DNA from 2 places in the Aliivibrio friggae genome. Region 1 is predicted to be linked to the other one. Evidence: riboswitches for the same ligand, from Rfam matches in the RefSeq annotation. Region 1 holds a riboswitch; the other holds the start of a gene.
The links. Region 1 has a riboswitch for thiamine pyrophosphate ahead of thiD (bifunctional hydroxymethylpyrimidine kinase/phosphomethylpyrimidine kinase). Riboswitches for the same ligand answer to the same signal wherever they lie in the genome.
Positions count from the first base shown of each region.

Region 1 (7,358 bases):
TTATTTAACCACTTACCACTCATTTAAATCATATTCATTTCTTGTTATTGGTTCTTGGCTTCTGTTATTTAATAAAAGTTATGACTTATTAACCGAATTCCCCCAGATTGAATTTCATACAGACCAATATGAAGTCATTGATACACTTTTTGATGATGGGTCCTTATTCGCCGGATTCTTATTCATTGCTGTTGGTATTACTCATATGATGCAAGTACTGTCAAAACAGAATATGAGAGATGAACTCACTAATTTATATAACAGAAGAAAATTCTCTGAAATAAAATTAGATACATTTGATCTTATTTATTTTGACCTAAATGATCTAAAAAAGATCAATGATTTAAAAGGCCACCAAGTAGGTGACCTGATGATTATTCGCTTTGCCCAAGTTCTTAGAACTGCGTGTATTAATCAAGAAATGGCTTTTCGAATAGGGGGAGATGAGTTTGTAGCATTAACTCATGAAAGTCGCTCTAGTTCTTTTATTGAACATATGTATCAACAGCTCGGAAATGAACAAATTACTTTTGCCTATGGCATTGAAACCGCCACTAAAGAGACCCTAGACCAAGCACTTATACGTTCAGATAAAAGTATGTATGATATGAAACAGACACAAAAAAAGAGCACCAAAAGTGCTCCAAATTTACATGGTTAACATCGTTGTTAGATTACTGAATTTCAGTACCCATTAATATTAGCAATTCTTGACTTGCCTGCTTAGGGGATACAGCATGACAAATTGCTGAAACCAACGCGATACCATCAACACCTGTATCTACAACCTCTCGAATATTCGACTCATTAATTCCACCAATCGCAACAAGTGGGAGCCTACTTTTTTTAACGGCATTAGTTAAACCGTCAATGCCCCACTCTTTAATAATATTAGTCTTCGTTGGCGTAGAAAATATCGCACTGATACCAAGGTAATCAACAGGCAGATCTTGCGCCTCACGCAACTGCGTTTCATTTTCGACAGATAAACCTAAAATCATATCAGGGCCAATCAATCGACGAGCAAGTTGTGCTGGCATATCGGATTGACCTAAATGAACCCCATCCGCTTGCACCGCCAATGCCACATCAACACGATCATTAATGATCAATGGCACTCCACTGTTTTTTAATACTTCTTTTAACGCCAATGAGCGTTCAATAAAAGCACGTACATCACCATGTTTTTCACGGATCTGCACCATGGTTACACCGCCTTTTATTGCCTCTGCAACAACATGGCACAATATATCAATGTCTTGTTGATCATCTGTCACTAAATACAGTTTATAAGGATTATTCATACTTATTGCCTATGTATTAACCGTTAATTTCAAGCGATTTATCAGTGTCTCTTCATCCAACTGATAAAGCGTATCTAATAGGTTCATTTGCAAACTACCAGGACCTGCTGAGTTCTCAGCTGCGATCTCACCTGCAACGCCTAAAACAGCCGTCGCAGCAACCCCTGAATACTCACCTATTGCGGCAAAAGCCCCAGTTAATGCTGTATGTGTGCAACCCATTCCCGTAACAAAAGGCATCATCGCATGGCCATTATCCAATTGATATTGCGCATCTTTCGTAACTACGTAATCAGTTTCACCCGAAATAACGACGTTGCATTGATATTGCTGCGCGACATAACAAGCTGCACCTAATGCAGAATCACTGCTGTCTAATGCATCTACGCCTTTGCTCTGTGCATTTTCACCTGCTAATGCGATGATCTCAGAGGCGTTTCCACGAATAATCAATGTATTCGCCGCTTCTGCGATTTGACGCGCGGTTTGGGTACGAAGTTGACTTGCACCACATCCCACCGGATCAAGCACCACCACTTTATTATTAAGGTTTGCTTGCTCTACCGCGAAATGCATTCTTGGTGTCCATACGCTATCCAACGTACCAATATTAATGACTAACGCACCAGAGAAACTCATCATCTCTGCCATTTCTTGCTGGCTGTGCGCCATGATTGGTGACGCACCTAACGCCAATAAAGCATTCGCGGTGTTGTTCATCACAACATAGTTGGTAATGTTCACAACTAATGGTTTTTTCTCGCGTAATACCACCAATGCTTCAATAATTTTTTGCGTATTCATGATTGTCATTGTTCTTCCTTAATTCGTTCGCTTATTCATTAATTGAGTACTAATCATCAACAATTAGGCTTCATCTAATCCTTGTTGCCAAAACGCCACTTCCATTCGAGTCGCCGTTTTAAAAATATGACACAAACGCTGCCCACGCTGACTATCAAGGTCGATATCAGCAAGCAATTCATCTAGCTGTGTAATACTTTTTTGCACGCCAGATTGAAACTCTTCGCCACCATACATCTTGATCCAATTCGCATACGGATTGCCTTCTAGCCTAGTTGACTCTCTTGCTAGTAATTGCGTACCAATCACCCCATAACCAATAGAACACGGCGCTAATGCTGCGTATAAATCAATGACATCACCAGACATACCGGTATCTAATACAAATCGAGTGTAGGCTACCGTGCCAAAGGCTTCTGGCTCTGCTTCCATCTCTACTTCTGACACGCCCCACTCACCACAATAAGTCACATGGTGTGCAATTTCTGAACTCAATAATGCTTGTACACTCGGTAACGCCATTCGCATTTCCGCTAACGTTCTCGCTTTATAAATCGCTAAGGCATACGCTCTGGTGTACTGTTTTAAAAACAGAAAATCTTGCTTTAAATAATGTAGAAATGACGAATGCGCTAGCTCTCCAAGTGCTAATTGTTGAACGAAGCTGTGCTCGGTGTATTCGGTCCACTCATTTTGACACGCTTGAATTAAGTCTTGATGATTCATACTGATTCTCTAAAAATAAACAGGAAAAATGGATTACAACACCGGCACAAAATCTTGGGCTTTAGGTTGTGTTTTTATGATCTTATGCTCGAACATAAACTCAGAGAAGCGATTGTAGCGTTCTAAATCAACCGCTGATGGGCGTAAGGCAAAACGCGTTAACGTGTCATTCCATGCGCGTTTATTTAATTCATTGTTTAAGGTATCTGGCGCGTAAGAAACAAAGGTTTTCCACGATTCATCAGGGTGATTCACAATAAATTGTGTCGCTTTTTCGATAGCGTGATTAAATTTCTTTAGCGCATCGGCATCGTATGTTTTGGCATTCGCAACAAAAACAAGCTCATCATACGAGGGCACACCGTGCTCCTCTGGAAAAAATGATTTCGCTTTGTAACCTTCTAATGCTAATTGATTGGTTTCAAAATTACGTAATCCTCCCCAAATAGCATCCACTTTTCCTGAAGCTAATGAAGACGATAATGCCCAGCCTACATTGATGATTTTAACCTCAGAGAAATCAACCCCTTCTGTATTCAACATAGTGCCAATCGTGGCGTCTTCATTACCCGCAATTGCAATACCAATCTTCTTGCCTTTCAAATCAGCTAAAGAATTTATCTTGCCGTTATCCAGTACCATTAAGGTGTTTAATGGCGTGGCAATAAGAGTAGCTGAACGAATTAACGGTAAGCCTGCCGCTACATCAATCGTTAAACTGGTTTGGTAAGAAATGGCTAAATCAATGTTATTTGCCGCCACTAATTTTGCCGGCATACTTGGATCTGCAGGTTCTTGAACCGTCACATTTAGGCCTTCTTCTTTGAAATAGCCTTTTTGCTGTGCGATAACCACTGGCCCATGGTTCGGATTTACAAACCAATCCAACATTAATGTCATCGCTTTGTCTTCCGCGCTTGCCATCATGGAGTAGCTTGAAATAAGCAGAGCCACCGCCCCTTTAATTACTCTATTTTTCATTATTCAATGAGTCCTTTTATTATGAATTTATTTATCGTGTTGCCACGGTATGAGTTTTTGAATCAATACATCCGCAAGAAAATACAAACTGACGGATAGCGCCGCGAGAATAAATAACGCAGCAAACATTTCATCTATCATCATTCGAGCATTCGCTTGCAGCATCAAATAGCCGAGGCCTTCGCTTGAGCCTACCCATTCACCAACGACAGCACCAATAGGCGCGACAACAACAGCAACACGAATACCAGATGCTAAGGCAGGTAAAGCCGCAGGTAAGCGAACGTATTTTAATAATTGCCATTTTGATGCACCCATCGTGTGGGCTAAATCAAGGTAACCACTTGGGGTATTTCGCAGCCCGTCATAACAACAGGTAGTCACAGGGAAAAAGATAATTAATGCCGCCATCACTACTTTTGATGCGATGCCATAACCCAACCACAACATCAAAATAGGTGCGATAGCAAAAACAGGGATCGCTTGGCTCGCAATTAAAATTGGTAATAACCAACGTCGAAGTGGATCAAACAACAGCATTTGAAGCGCAAATAACAACCCCATAGAAAGACCCAAGCCAAGACCAAGTAAGATCTCTTGAGCCGTTATCCATGAATGAGCAAGTAGCACATCGTATCGCTGTATTAATTTAGTAAAGACAGCCAATGGACTCGGTAAAATGAAGCTTGGTAAAGCAAAAACGATTACGATGAATTGCCATAATCCCAGAATAACCACCGCACTGATTAAGATTCTTATTAAGGATTTCACGTTTTGTAGCATTGGTTTTTGCGTTACCTTTCCTATCGTTGCTGATGTCGAATTTATAAGGAATGATTTAGACATAATCGACCTCTAACGTATCAATTATCTGTTGTTGAAGTACCGCCAACTCTGCATCAATCTTGCGAGGTATCGACGTACTTGGAACGGGTAAGGAGACCGCTGAAGCAGGCTGTCCTTGCATGATATAAACCGCATCACTGAGTCTTAACGCTTCTTGTGGATCATGCGTGATCAATAAAACGGTTTTATCTGCTAGCACTTGAGCAGCAAGATCTTGCAGGCGATAACGAGTTACTGCATCTAACGCAGAAAAAGGTTCATCCATTAATACCATTGGTTTGTCTTGCATTAATGTCCGAGCTAACGCAACACGCTGGCGCATCCCACCCGATAATTGCGACGGCATCGCAAACTCATGCCCTTTTAGTCCAACTAACTCTAAAAGTTCATGCGCTCTGTGTTTATCCGAGTTCGGTTTCGTTGAATTAAAGCGAGAGTTCGTTGCAAACTTGTCGGCAAAGCAGACGTTATCTATTACGTTTAACCACGGCATCAATAAATCTTGTTGCGCCATGTACGCGATATTGCCCTCTAATGCGTCTACGCCATCAATCGAAACATCCCCTGACCACATGACTTTATCGGTCAATAATCCTGCGAGATAACGCAAAATAGAGGTTTTACCACAACCACTCTTTCCTAATATGGCGGTCCATTTTCCTTTAGGGATCGTCATATTTAGATTGAAAATAATAGGCTTTTCGCTGTCTGTATATTGTAAGGCCCCATTAGAAATGGCGGCACCAATGCGATGATTCATCCCCATTACTCTGGAGTATGTAAAGCAAAGAAGTGATTCACAGGCCCATGTCCCTGACCTATATTCAGTTCATCCGCATGAATAATCGCTTGAGTAATATAATGCTTACCTAGTGTTACTGCCGCCTGTAACTCATGACCTTGCGCTAAATACGAAGCAATCGCTGACGATAACGTACAGCCCGTGCCGTGTGTATTGCGAGTTTCAATTCGGGGTGTCGATAAACGCTCTATGGAATCAGATAAAATCAGTAAATCAGTACTGTTCTCATCTTTTTCTAAATGCCCACCTTTTAGCAATACTGACTTAGCACCTAATTGACGAAGTTCATCAATCATTGCCGTCATTTCAGCTTCACTTTCGGGTACTTTAGCGTTAATAAGTGCCGCCGCTTCAGGGAGGTTTGGCGTGATCACATCGGCAAGAGGAAGCAGTTCGGATTTAAGGCTTTCAATAGCAGAAGATTGCAGAAGAAGATCACCGCTGGTCGCGACCATAACAGGGTCAACCACAAGATAGCGAGGAGAGTATTGTTTTATTTTTTTCGCAACAGAACAGATGATATCAGAATCACTTAGCATGCCGACTTTAACGGCGATAACATTCAAATCAGAGAAAACAGCATCAAGTTGCTGCTCAACAAATTCACTGCTGATTGGATAAATGCCCGTCACGCCTTGCGTATTTTGAGCCGTTAATGCGGTAATAACAGAACACGCATAACTGCCGGTTGCAGAAATCGCTTTAATGTCGGCTTGGATCCCTGCGCCGCCGCCACTGTCAGAGCCAGCAATAGTTAATACAATCGGTGTTGTTGCAGATAATGTCGATAAAAGTGCGGTAGTGTGTAACGAAGGCATACTTATTTTCCCTAACTAACGGTCAGGAAAAACAGTCACATGAGATAAAGATACCGAGTAGGTGCTATCTCATTAAAGAAATCGATCAGAGAGATCGTTTCAAGAAGACCATTAGTTCCCTACGTCAGTACTAACTGAATCAGGTTCAACGGGTTCGCTATTGCGATCTCAGCCTATTGGCTCCCCGACTAATGGCGTCATACTATCACTAATCGATTTGTAAATAGTATGCTTTTTTATGAGAATGATAACTGTATTAGTTAATTCTTATCTTGAGAACTCAATTTGGATGCTAATTGAGCAACTATCGTTTTACGCATATCAGAAAGCTTTGGTGCTTCACCCACTTGCCATGGTAATGGACGCATTAAATTCATGGTTCTTAATCCAAAACGTGCCGTTAATAAACCAATACCTAAACCCTGTGCTGCTCTGGTTGATAATTTACCAGCAAGGCCAGTAGATAGCATATCAACACCAACATCCGTCACCATTTCAGTTGCTCCTGCAAACGCCATATTTTGCAAAACCATTTTGAACAAACGTAAGCGGCCCCAATAGCCAAGCTCTACCCCATAAACTTGAGAGACTTGTTCGATTAATCGAATATTACGCCACGCTACTAATAACATATCCACCACAGCTAATGGACTTAATGCCACCATCAATGCTGATTCACCTGCGTGTTTACTAATTAATGCTTTTGCTCGTTTATCTTGCTCTGAAACCACCATGCTGTCATACATTTCAAATACTTCAGCGTTATTATGATGCGATTCGATACTATTCTTCCAGCGCGTATATTCTGCCGTATTCGCCGTTGCTCCTTTCTTAGCTAATGCTTCACAGAACGGTTTTGCCTGACCAATACCATTGCCTTCAACCAATTCAGTTACTTGATGTTGAATTTCAGCTCGGTTTTTAAGTTTACGCAATGTCCATAATTCACGACCAATAGCAGTAACCCCCATGATTGCTGCAAGGCTAATTAACCCAGCCCAGCCTAATGACAGAAAATCAGCCGATTGGATTGCAGTAATGACATGATCAACACTTTGCCACACCGTTAAACCAAGG
Region 1 covers NZ_CM170649.1:40,673-48,030, forward strand. Annotated here, with positions in the region: gene AC2INI_RS13875 (GGDEF domain-containing protein) at 1-661, shown strand, start outside; gene thiE (thiamine phosphate synthase) at 675-1,304, opposite strand; gene thiM (hydroxyethylthiazole kinase) at 1,314-2,117, opposite strand; gene tenA (thiaminase II) at 2,172-2,834, opposite strand; gene AC2INI_RS13895 (ABC transporter substrate-binding protein) at 2,868-3,815, opposite strand; gene AC2INI_RS13900 (ABC transporter permease) at 3,843-4,598, opposite strand; gene AC2INI_RS13905 (ABC transporter ATP-binding protein) at 4,654-5,421, opposite strand; gene thiD (bifunctional hydroxymethylpyrimidine kinase/phosphomethylpyrimidine kinase) at 5,427-6,281, opposite strand; TPP riboswitch at 6,381-6,478, opposite strand; gene AC2INI_RS13915 (YcjF family protein) at 6,542-7,358, opposite strand, start outside.

Region 2 (7,358 bases), on a different replicon from region 1:
AGCTTGAAAAAGGTAAGAAGCCGACATCAAAGCAACTGGATAATCTATTAACGATCACTACCAATGCATCAGGAATGTATGATGAGATGATTGTCGCTATCGTGCGTCCAACAGAAGAGTTGGTTCGTCAATTACGCAAATAAGCATTAATTAACTAACTTAAAATCAAAGTAATCAAACCATATAAAGTACCACTCAATATAGAGTGGTACTTTTTATTTACTGAGTAGCCAAACACACTCGATCACCGTTTCACTTTGAAAGCGACATTTCTTTCAGTCCACAGTAAAGCTCCGCTCCCAGTCTTTCCATACAGGCTCAAACCCTCTAGCCTGAACAGCTTCTGCAACCGCTAAAGCAGAACGCTCATCACTGATAGAAAACTGCTCTAACTCTTCATTGTCATTAGCATACCCACCCGGTTGAGTTTTTGATGCAGCAGACACAGAAGTGATCCCTAAAGGTAATACATTATCTCTAAAGTGTTCTGACTCCCGAGTAGACAGCGATAGCTCAACCTCTGAATTGAATAAACGGTAAGCACAAATTAATTGTACAAGCTGTTTATCATTCATGAGTGATTTAGGTTGAAATGCCCCTTCGCATGGACGTAACCTTGGAAACGAAATTGAATAACGAGTTTGCCAATATCGACGCTCTAAATAATCCAAATGTGCAGCAACAAAAAAACAATCCGTTCGCCACTCTTCTAACCCAATAAGAGCACCAATTCCAATTTTGTCTATCCCCGCTTTCGCTAATCTATCTGGTGTTTCTAAACGATATTCAAAGTCCATTTTATTACCACGAAGATGATGCTCCGCATACGTCGATGGGTGATACGTTTCTTGATAAACCATCACCGCATCTAAGCCTAAGGTTTTTAATTCTGCGTACTCGTCTTGCTCAAGCGGCTGAACTTCCATTGCCAAGTAATTAAACGACTGCTTTATTTGTGGTAATGTTTGACGAAAGTAATTCATCCCCACTTTGGTTTCATGTTCACCCGTTACCAAAAGAACACTATCAAAGTTCATCGTTTTAATTGCTGAAATTTCTTGTGCTATTTCGTCTTGATTAAGGGTCTTTCTCTTAATTCGATTCTCCATTGAAAAACCACAATAAGTACATGCATTGGCACATAGATTAGAAAGATAGAGAGGGATATAAAACCCAATAGTATGCCCAAAGCGTTGGCGAGTTAAGCGCGCAGATTCTTGAGCCATAAGTTCAAGATAACTTTCCGCTGCAGGAGAAATCAACGCTTTAAAATCCTCAAGATCACGTTTAGGTTTATTCAGTGCTCGCTCTACATCATCAGCCGTTTTACTGTAAATTGAGAGTTTCACCTCATCCCAATTCAGCTTTTTCCACTCATCGGTAAATGTCATTTTCACTCACCTTATCAATCTAAAAATGCAGTCAATGGACTGGAAGCAACTGCTTGAGTATTTACGGAGGCTAAGCCATTCTCGTAAGCCAGTCGTCCTGACTGAACCGCTAACTTAAAAGCCGTCGCCATCGCAATAGGATTTTTGGCTGCTGCAATCGCCGTATTCACCAGCACTGCATCTGCTCCCATTTCCATCGCAAACGCAGCATGAGATGGCGCACCGATACCGGCATCAACCACAACAGGTACGCGAGCTTGATCAATAATAATTTCTAAAAAGTCACGACTTGCAATACCTTTATTCGAACCAATGGGGGCCCCTAGAGGCATCACTGCAGCACAACCCACTTCTTCTAAACGCTTGCACAAAACAGGATCAGCATGGCAATACGGTAAGACGATAAAACCTTGACGAACTAATTCTTCTGCTGCTTTTAATGTTTCAATTGGATCGGGCATTAAATACTTAGGGTCTGGATGAATCTCTAATTTTAGCCAATTGGTTTGCAGGGCTTCTCTGGCAAGTTGAGCAGCAAAAATTGCTTCTCTAGCGTTCTTCGCTCCTGACGTATTCGGCAATAGATTAATACCAGCATCAACAATTGGTTTTAATATATTGTCTTCAGGGTTATTCACCTCCACACGTTTCAGCGCCATGGTCGCCAATTCAGAGCCCGATTCTATTAATGATTTTTGCATTATGCCTGAGTTGGGAAACTTTCCGGTTCCAGTAAACAAACGTGATGAAAAAGATTTACCGGCAATGATTAATGAGCCACTCATGTTAGCCTCCTGCTATCGCTTGAAATAATGAAATGCTTTCGCCATCAGAAAGACAACGGGTTTGCCACTCTGATCTTGGGATTATTTGATTGCTCATCGCTAATGCGCACCCTTGAGTATCAACCTTATGCAGGGCAAGAAAAGAGTGAATGGAGTGTGTTTTCTCTACTCGATAAACCACATTATTCAGCTCTATTGTTATTAGATTACTCACAGATAAACTCTCCATTAATACATTCTTGGCTTTGCACTGTTTCACGTGAAACATGAGGGTGTTGTTGGGATGGACAACAAACAGAACAAGTGTTGTCTTTAGGGATATCAATACAAGACCATTGAAGTGATTTGCCATCAAATTGATGAATCGAACTCCACTTAACCCAACTTGGCTGAGTGAGATACTTGATGGTTTCTAACGCTTGTAGGTTTCCAATCATGCCAACCACAGGACCGATAATGCCAAATGACTGACAGTTCTGCGTTTGCTGACTTTCTGTAAATGGAAACAAGCAATGGTAGCAAGCTGATGCATTTTGATTATCCTGTTGCTGATTAGAGAACAGCATCAGTTGTCCTTGCCACCCGATTGCCGCACCAGAAATAAGCGCTACTCCTTTTTTTACACAAGCAGCATTAATCTCATGGCGCGTAAATAAGTTATCGCTACAGTCGAGAACGACATCGACTTGAGTCAGAAAGCGAGATAATTCAGGTTCAGATAAATGATGATTGATAACCTCAACCGTAACGGCATTATTTAGATCTTTTATCTGCTGCGCCATAGCAATCGCTTTGTTCTGAGCGATATTCGATTTACGATAAATAACTTGTCGCTGTAAGTTACTCAATTCAAGTTTATCGCCATCAGCGATAATCAAGGTCCCTATGCCAGCAGCAGCTAAGTACATTCCAACGGCAGAGCCAAGCCCTCCACAACCAATCATCAATACTGTGCTATTTCTTAATGATAACTGCCCTTTTTCACCAATATCAGGCAACATGACTTGACGGCTATAGCGGAGGAAGTCTTGATCATTGAGCCCCTCCATTAGTAAATTACTCATAAATAGCCTCGACATTTTTCTTCTCTCTTGGCTTAGCAAGAATAGCGGTAAACTGAGTTATAACTTCTTCGACACTGCTAGCCTGAGTAATCGCGCGAACTACCGCAATACTGTCTACACCGGTTTGCCACACTTGCTCTGCGACCGTAAGATCAATGCCACCAATAGCAACGGTTGGAGTATCACCTGCTAGCTGTTGGTTTTTCGCTAAATTAACTAGGCCTTGCGGTTGTGATGGCATATCTTTGGTGGGTGTAGGAAATATATGTCCAAGCGCTAAGTAACTAGGATTGAGAGCTTTCACTTTCAATAGCTCACTGTCATCATGAGTAGATAACCCCAAGCAAATGTCTGCATCTGATATGGCCTGCAGATCAGCAATTTCTATATCTTCTTGTCCAAGGTGAATTCCAAATGCCTTGTGTTTAATGGCTAGCTGCCAATAGTCATTAATAAACACTTGAGCATCATATTGACGGCCAAGTTCGATTGCTTTGATTACCTGCTCTTCTATGTCTGCTTGTTCTGGATTCTTAATTCGTAATTGAACCGTTTTCACCCCAAGGCTAAGCACGGTTTTAATCCATGACACATCATCAACCACGGGGTAAAGACCAAATTTATTTCTATCAATCGCAGGAAAAGTATACATACTCATCTCTCCTCAAACCTTCGATAAACAAGCGATGTTTCACGTGAAACACCACTTACTATTTATTACTACATCTTCAATATTGATTTAAAAGAAAGATAATGAGCTATTCCGTTTCTACCGCAGGATGATAAAGTTCAGAACCTGACGCTTTAAACTCTTCTGATTTCTGACGCATTCCTTCAAGTGGATCATCAATCATTTTGATCTCAATCGCTTGGTCTAATGCGACTTGATCGATATCTTTGGCGTACTCACGAACCTCTTGTGAAATTTTCATTGAACAGAATTTAGGTCCACACATTGAACAGAAATGAGCAACCTTGCCAGACTCTTGCGGCAGTGTTTCATCATGAAATTCACGCGCGGTGATTGGATCAAGAGAGAGATTAAATTGGTCTTCCCAGCGGAATTCAAAACGGGCTTTTGATAAGGCATTATCACGGATTTGAGCTCCCGGATGACCTTTGGCTAAATCCCCTGCGTGTGCTGCTAACTTATAAGTAATCAAGCCAGTCTTCACATCGTCTTTATTTGGTAAGCCTAAATGTTCTTTTGGCGTCACATAACACAACATGGCACAGCCATACCAACCAATCATGGCAGCACCAATACCTGATGTAATATGGTCATACCCCGGAGCAATATCTGTAGTTAATGGGCCTAAGGTATAAAATGGCGCTTCATGGCAATGCTTCAATTGCTCGTCCATGTTCTCTTTAATCATATGCATAGGTACATGGCCAGGGCCTTCGATGATCACTTGAACATCGTAATCCCACGCAACTTTGGTTAGTTCACCTAACGTTCTTAATTCAGCAAATTGCGCTTCATCGTTAGCGTCGGCAATTGAACCCGGACGTAAGCCATCGCCCAAAGATAAGGCAACATCGTACTTAGCACAGATTTCACAGATCTCGCGAAAGTGCGTATATAAAAAGCTTTCTTGGTGATGAGCCAAACACCACTTCGCAATGATTGAGCCACCGCGCGAAACAATACCCGTCACTCGCTTTGCCGTCATTGGAACATAACGAAGCAGTAAACCGGCGTGAATCGTAAAGTAATCAACGCCCTGTTCGGCTTGCTCAATTAAGGTATCTCGCATCACTTCCCAGTTTAGGTTTTCAGCAACACCATTTACTTTTTCTAACGCTTGATACATTGGAACGGTGCCAATGGGTACCGGACTATTACGTAGAATCCACTCACGAGTTTCATGAATATTTCGACCAGTAGACAAATCCATTACGGTATCGCCGCCCCAACGCGTTGACCAAACTAGTTTTTCGACTTCTTCTTCAATTGATGAACTGACAGACGAGTTACCAATATTGGCGTTAACTTTAATTAAGAAATTACGACCAATGATCATTGGCTCAGCTTCTGGATGGTTTATGTTTGATGGGATAATAGCGCGGCCTTCTGCCACTTCTTTACGCACAAATTCAGGAGTGATTTCTTTAGGTAAGTTAGCCCCAAAACTGTGTCCGGGGTGTTGATGATTTAACTGCTCATCTGCAAACTTTTGACGTCCCATGTTTTCACGGATCGCAATATATTCCATCTCAGGCGTAATTATTCCCTGACGCGCATAATGCAGTTGGGTAACACATTGACCTTGTTTAGCACGACGGATAGCTGGCAGGTTTCCATAACGAAGTTCGTCTAAGGTATCATCTGCCAATCGTTCTTGAGAATAAACCGAACTAACCCCATTCAACATTTCTGTATCACTGCGCTCTTCAATCCAACGCTCACGCAATTTCGGTAAACCTTGATAAACATCAATCTCATAGTTTGGGTCAGTATAAACACCAGAAGTGTCATAAACTTGAATAGGCTCATTTGGCGTTAGTGTCGGATTCTCTTTTGTCCCACCAACTAAACTGTCAGCCAAAGCAATTTCACGCATAGGTACGCGAATATCTGGACGAGAACCTTCAATATAGACTTTACTTGAATTTGGGTATGGTTGAACCGACAGCGATTCAATATTGGTTTTAGCATCTAAACGTGCTTGTTTGCGACTTGACGACATAGCAAAATTCCTTGATAAAAATAGAATAATTGCTTGTCGGATTTGAGTTGTAGCAAGAGGTTCTTAGTTTAAGATACAACAGAGAATAGACCTGCATATCTGTATGTTATGAATTACACAAATAAATTAAAGCCAAAATTCAGCTACGATTTATCATTAAATAATTCGGTTAGTGATTAACAAACTAAGATAAAAAATATCTCTTGTTCCCTTCGCAGGTATTAGCCTGATCAGGTTCTACGGATCCCGCAACGCGGTCTCAGCTCGTACTATAAAAGTACTAAGCACTCCGACAAGTTTCTTTCAGATCTTCCTAATGAAAATCTGAATGTGTCCGGAGTATAAAGAAAGTACAGAGGAAATGAAATGGAAGAGAAGGAAGTTATCAAGTGGTTGGCTGAGTTTGTGAGTGAACGCATATTGAGCTTTGTATATAACAATTCATATTAACCTTGTGTGCTTCGCAACAAAAAAACCACCTTTGTCATCCGTAGCTCTTACACCACCAAATACAATGTTCTTTTTTGTGGAGAAGCACATTAGGTTCTAAACACGCCATCATGACATACTGAACCTTGTGTGCTTCGTAACAAAAAACCACCTTTGTCATCCGCAGCTCTTATCACCATCAAATACAATGTTCTTTTTTGTGGAGAAGCACATTAGGTTCTAATCTAAATGTTCCACGTGAAACTATTTGTCTTTCTTAGTTAGTTTTTTCGCCAAATGCTTTAGCCACGAAGAGTTATGCTCGCGGTAAGAGCCAATTTTATTAGAACCATCATGATCACGGCCATGCTCTAACGTTTTAGATACAGCCACACGCTGAGAAGAATAAATACCCGTATGACCACTAAAGTAATACGCGGTATAACACGCTAACGCAAAGTAAGGTAAGTAATCCGCGCCAAACAACTCAACCCCCATAATAGTACAAGCCAACGGTGTATTAGTGGCTGCTGCAAATACCGCTAAGAACCCTAACGCCGCAAACAGATCAACAGGAGCACCCATAACCCAAGCAAGGAAATTACCTAAGGTCGCACCAACAAAAAACAAAGGTGTTACCTCACCACCTTTATACCCTGCCGCTAATGTGATCGCCGTTAAGAGTAGTTTTAAAATCCAACTATACCACTCAGCCCCACCAGTACTGAATGCCGAAGTAATACTCACACCACCATCACGACTTGGATAAACACCAATACCAATGTAATCGTAATTACCAATTAACTGCGTAATAGCAATAACCATTAAGCCACCAACAACTACGATTAAATATGGGTTTTTAAGCGTGGCATTAAATACATCTTTAAAGCCGTGAGTTAATTCACCAAACAGATAACCCGCCAAGCCAAACGCAATCGCAGCAACAATCACCTTCGCCATTAATACCAGGTCGATATCAATCGCATGACCAAATAA
Region 2 covers NZ_CM170648.1:27,310-34,667, reverse strand. Annotated here, with positions in the region: gene AC2INI_RS00155 (family 20 glycosylhydrolase) at 1-143, shown strand, start outside; gene thiH (2-iminoacetate synthase ThiH) at 276-1,391, opposite strand; gene AC2INI_RS00145 (thiazole synthase) at 1,406-2,176, opposite strand; gene thiS (sulfur carrier protein ThiS) at 2,178-2,390, opposite strand; gene AC2INI_RS00135 (HesA/MoeB/ThiF family protein) at 2,383-3,240, opposite strand; partial or broken gene thiE (thiamine phosphate synthase) at 3,233-3,886, opposite strand; gene thiC (phosphomethylpyrimidine synthase ThiC) at 3,999-5,933, opposite strand; TPP riboswitch at 6,124-6,235, opposite strand; gene AC2INI_RS00120 (voltage-gated chloride channel family protein) at 6,627-7,358, opposite strand, start outside.
Region 2: it holds a riboswitch for thiamine pyrophosphate, as region 1 does, so the genes downstream of both, thiC (phosphomethylpyrimidine synthase ThiC) here and thiD (bifunctional hydroxymethylpyrimidine kinase/phosphomethylpyrimidine kinase) in region 1, are expected to answer to the same signal.